Regions from separate parts of the Aestuariirhabdus haliotis genome, predicted to be linked through region 1. Evidence: predicted binding sites of a transcription regulator. Region 1 holds the regulator's gene; the other holds the start of a gene.
What was found. The regulator FNR, encoded in region 1, switches genes on or off when oxygen is low (the NO sensors DNR and NnrR bind a similar motif). The targets are predictions, from matches to a motif close to TTGATNTANATCAA.
Positions count from the first base shown of each region.

Region 1 (2,400 bases):
TACATGAACCGCATCGAGAACCATCAGTTTGCCATCAAACGCGGTCTGGTCATGAACAAGGATGACTTTATTCGTCAGGCGGTTATTTCCCAACTCATTTGCCATTTTGAGCTGGATTTTGCTGCGGTTGAGCAACGCTGGGATATCAACTTCAAGAATTACTTCGCTGCAGAGCTGGATCAATTAAAACCCATGGCCGAAGACGGTTTGATCACCCTCGATGAACAGGGTATCGAGGTCACTGGTCGAGGCCGCCTGCTGATTCGCAATATTTGCATGCAGTTTGACCATTATCTGGGCCAGGAAAGCAACAAGGGACGCTTTTCGAAGGTTATCTAGCCCTGGCTTGCAAGCATAACGTTCTATGAGTAAATCCTCCCAGAGCACTGTCCACAAAAGTGCATTGCGTGCTCTGTTTGTTTTGTGAGTAATTTCCCCTACAATATGTCGGAATATAATCTGACATATTAAAGGGTCTTGTCCCCGCCTATGAGCTCTAAACTCACCGTGAAGCACGTCAACCATGTCGCCTGCAAGGAATGTAGTCTGAGTTCCCTCTGCCTGCCGATTGCCCTGGCGATGGATGAAATTGATCAACTGGACGACATCATCAAGCGGGGCCGCCCACTAAAAAAGGGTGAACACCTGTTTCTTGAAGGAGATCCCTTCACCTCAATCTACGCCGTGCGTTCCGGGGCTTTGAAAACCTATACCTCAACCAACGAAGGCGAAGAGCAAATCACGGGGTTTCAGCTACCCAGTGAAATCCTCGGTCTAAGCGGTATGGATGGCGACACCTACCCGGTTTCTTCCCAGGCCATGGAAACCACTATGATCTGCGAGATTCCGTTTGAACGCCTCAATGAGCTTTCCGACAAACTGCCCAAGTTACAAAAGCAGTTAATGCTGCTGATGAGCCGCCGCATTCGCGACGACCAACAGATGATGCTATTGCTCAGCAAGAAGAACGCCGATGAGCGTATCGCAACCTTCCTGGTTAACCTGTCTGCACGATTCCGACGCCGCGGCTACTCTTCCCACGCCTTTCGCCTGTCGATGTCTCGCAATGAAATGGGCAACTATCTGGGGCTTGCCGTTGAAACCGTCAGCCGGGTTTTCACCCGTTTTCAGCGTAATGGCCTGATCGAAGCCAACGGCAAGGATATCAACATCATTGATTCCGAACGCTTGTGTGCACTGGCCGGCGGCCGCGTGATCGACAATCCAAAAGATTCCGCTCAATCGTTGTAATTCCGCTTAAGGATCCCGGATGATTTTTGACGAGTACTTTATCAAATCCCTCGTGCGCCCCATTCCAGACTGGCCACAACCCGGGGTTACCTTTCGCGATATCACTCCGCTGTACCTATCTCCCAAAGCGCAAAGAATGGTTGCCGACAGCTTTATACAGCGTTATGTAGAGACCGACATCACTCATATTGCCGCTCTTGATGCCCGTGGCTTTTTGCTCGGTTCGGTTCTGTCCTACGAGCTCAACAAACCCCTGGTGCTCTTTCGCAAGCAAGGCAAACTTCCAGCTGAAACTCTGGAAGAAGCGTACGATATCGAATACGGTCAAGCGGTGCTGGAGGTTCACAAAGACGCCATCCCTGCCGCTGCCAAAGTATTGCTACTGGACGACCTGATAGCTACCGGCGGTACCCTTTGCGCCGCAGCATCGCTGGTCAAGCAGCTTGATGCCACTATTTATGAAGCTGCCGCTATCATTGACTTGCCCGATCTTGGTGGCAGTCAAAAGCTTCAGGATCTCGGTATTCCAACCTATACCCTATGCGCCTTTTAGGCTATCAGCCCCACAAGATTGCGCTATATATTGGGTTCTTGAACACTTAAGGCAACTCTGATTAATTCAGATGAACTCTGGCTTTCAGGCGAATCCGGAATCGCGGCACGTCTTGGCAGTAAGGTCTAGACCTTTCAAATAAGGCGTAACAAAGAGTCTGGGGTCGCCTGAAAGCCCCGTAGGGCGGTTCTAAAAATGATTTTCTCGGTGTTGAAACCCTTGTCCAGGTCTCGACATGAACGGCGGGCTTCGCCTTGATAAAAACCATTTTTAGGATCCGCAGAGATCTATCTGAATTAATCAGAGGTGCCTTAAATAAGCAAATCGACTAAGTGTTAGTTATGGACATAGCCAATCATTCCCAAAAACCCATAAAAATCCTATAAAACAGCCTGTTAGCTTTATCTGTTAAGTCTAAAATTAGATTCAACAGCTAACTTCATGCTGAATAACCTATGATGTTCGATAACTGGATGTTGGGGGGAATCGATGGGAATCAATGCTGATCAACTGGGGGAACAAGTTGTCCGGCCTACTCTTGAGCTATGCGGCAATTTCAGCCCTGCAGCGCTGCAATTACTGGTAGGGACAGCTGC
Region 1 covers NZ_JAKSDZ010000010.1:24,422-26,821, reverse strand. The annotation lists gene hemN (oxygen-independent coproporphyrinogen III oxidase) at 1-339, shown strand, start outside; gene fnr (fumarate/nitrate reduction transcriptional regulator Fnr) at 490-1,251, shown strand; gene MIB40_RS08770 (adenine phosphoribosyltransferase) at 1,271-1,804, shown strand; gene MIB40_RS08765 (hypothetical protein) at 2,294-2,400, shown strand, end outside.

Region 2 (2,400 bases), on a different contig from region 1:
CGCTATCCGCAGCTGGAGATTGAGCTCACCTCCACCGTGCGCCATGGTATCAATTTCGCGACCGAACACTTCCACGCCGCCATCCTCTATGGGCAGGCCGACGAACCGGGGCTGGAATATCACCTATTGTTCGACGAGGTGCTAACCCCGATGTGCTCCCCCGAGCTGATCGAGGGCAACCACATCCCTAATCGTCAGCAGCTGTGCCAACTCACCTGGCTGCACGCCAGCGATAACCAGCACGACTGGCAGCTCTGGTTACAGGCGGCCCAACTGGCCGGACTCAGCGCCGAACACAACCAGCACTTTGACACCCTCGACCTGGCCACCAACGCCGCCCTGCAAGGTTTTGGTATTACTATTGGCGACCTGACCCTGAGCGCACCGGAACTGTCCCAGGGGCGTTTAATCGCCCCTTTCAACACTCGTGTCAGAAGCGGTAAAGCCTATTACCTGGTGTATCCGGAACAGCAGTCCGGCGATCCAAACCTGCAATGCTTTAGCCAATGGCTGAAACAGTAATAACAGGCACGGCAATCGCAATGCGGCGCACGCTGCACGAGCATTGCCTCACCCAACATCCAACAATGAGCTCTCTATGACTACCATCACCCTGGCCTGCGCCCACTGCAGCACATTCAATCGTATTCCCCGCGAACGCCTGGCTGACAAGCCCTCCTGTGGTCGTTGCAAGCTACCCGTTCTGAGCGCCAAGCCAGTGATCGCCAACAGCGGTAACTTCAATAATCTGGTATTGAAATCCAGCATTCCGGTGGTGGTGGACTTCTGGGCAACCTGGTGCGCTCCCTGTGTTCAGTTCGCCCCCACCTTTGAGCAGGCCGCTGCCCGCTGGGAACCCAGAGCGCGCTTCGTCAAACTGGAAACCGAAGCCGAACAGGCCCTGGCCCAGCGTTATGCCATTCGCAGCATTCCCACCCTGATGCTGTTTCGTGATGGTAAGGAGATCGCCCGCCAGAGCGGTGCCCTGCCGGCGCAGGCATTTGACCAGTGGCTGGGGCAGGTCATTGGCTCGGCTTAACGAGCCTCGAGTTTCAGAAGATGGCATCACGCAACTTTAGGGAAAACCTGAGTCACTCAATGTTGCCCTGAATTGATCTCTATCAGGGTTTGTCTCCACAGAGAGCGCACACTGAAGATAAGAAAAAATACCGACACAATAAAAGGACCGCCCTATGCCAATAGAGAAACACGATCTTGTTCACGAACTGCCGGAGTACAGAGACCAGATTCACCACTTGAAAATGAACAATGCGCATTTCGCCAAACTGTTTGACGCCTACCATGATGTCGAGCACGAGGTGCACCGCATTGAAGAGGGTGTCGAAACCCCGTCGGATGAATATCTGGCAAACAGGAAAAAGAGCCGCTTGAAGCTGAAGGATGAGCTATTCGATATGTTGAAAAAGCATACCGAAGCGACGGCCTGATAACCTCCTTCCCCCCTGGCGCAATAACAGAGATTGCGCCAGGGGTTCTGTTTCATTCCCACCGTTCAACAGTCCATCATCCCGTGATATTCTTCTGCAACAACCTCCTCGTATAAACAACCGCCAAGATCATTCGATATGGATATCCAGATAGAACTCAACGGTGCTATTGAGGTCACGGAAGTGATCGAGCTCTACCGCGCCAACGGCTGGTCATCGGCGGATAAACCGGAGCAGCTTATTGCAGGGCTGCGCAATTCTCACACACTGGTTACCGCTCGTGTTGACGGCACATTGGTCGGTATCGGCAACGCCATTTCCGACGGCCATCTGGTCGTCTACTACCCCCATATGCTTGTGCATCCGGATTATCAGGGTCAGGGCATTGGTCGCAAGATGATGATGGCCATGCAATCGGTTTATAGCGATTTTCATCAGCAGATGCTGACCGCCGATGAGGAAGCCATTGCCTTCTATCAAGCCCTCGGCTTTGAGCGCGCCGGCAACACCGAACCCCTATGGATATACGCGGGGACGGAGCATTAACCAAACCGGAAAAAACGGTATTCTTGCGGCCTCTGCCCCCCTCCCATACACCTTCGCGTATACGTTCATGGAGTGAATGTGAAAAAGCTGGTTTATACCTTTGTTGTTATTTTTTGCTTTATCGCCGTTATTAAAACCTGTCAGAGAAATATGGAGATAGCTTCCTGGCCCGAAGCCGAGGCCGTGATTGAATCGCACAGGATTGATAGCTATCGAGAGTCTGAAACCTATCTAACCGGGGATGGCACCTCCCGAAGCCGGTGGGTTGACAGGTTTAAAGTCGATTTCAATTATCGTTTTAATGTTGAAAACGTTAGCTACCAAGGCCGGTTTATCCTTAAAGATATGGCAACAGAAGGCGTAGCCAAACGCAAAGCGTCCCTCTACCCTGACGGCAAAACTATCA
Region 2 covers NZ_JAKSDZ010000066.1:461-2,860, reverse strand. The annotation lists gene MIB40_RS18450 (LysR substrate-binding domain-containing protein) at 1-522, shown strand, start outside; gene trxC (thioredoxin TrxC) at 599-1,039, shown strand; gene MIB40_RS18440 (YdcH family protein) at 1,194-1,448, shown strand; gene MIB40_RS18435 (GNAT family N-acetyltransferase) at 1,587-1,994, shown strand; gene MIB40_RS18430 (DUF3592 domain-containing protein) at 2,073-2,400, shown strand, end outside.
Region 2: a site for FNR is predicted at 1,112-1,125, ahead of MIB40_RS18440 (YdcH family protein). Genes of this name have one in related genera too.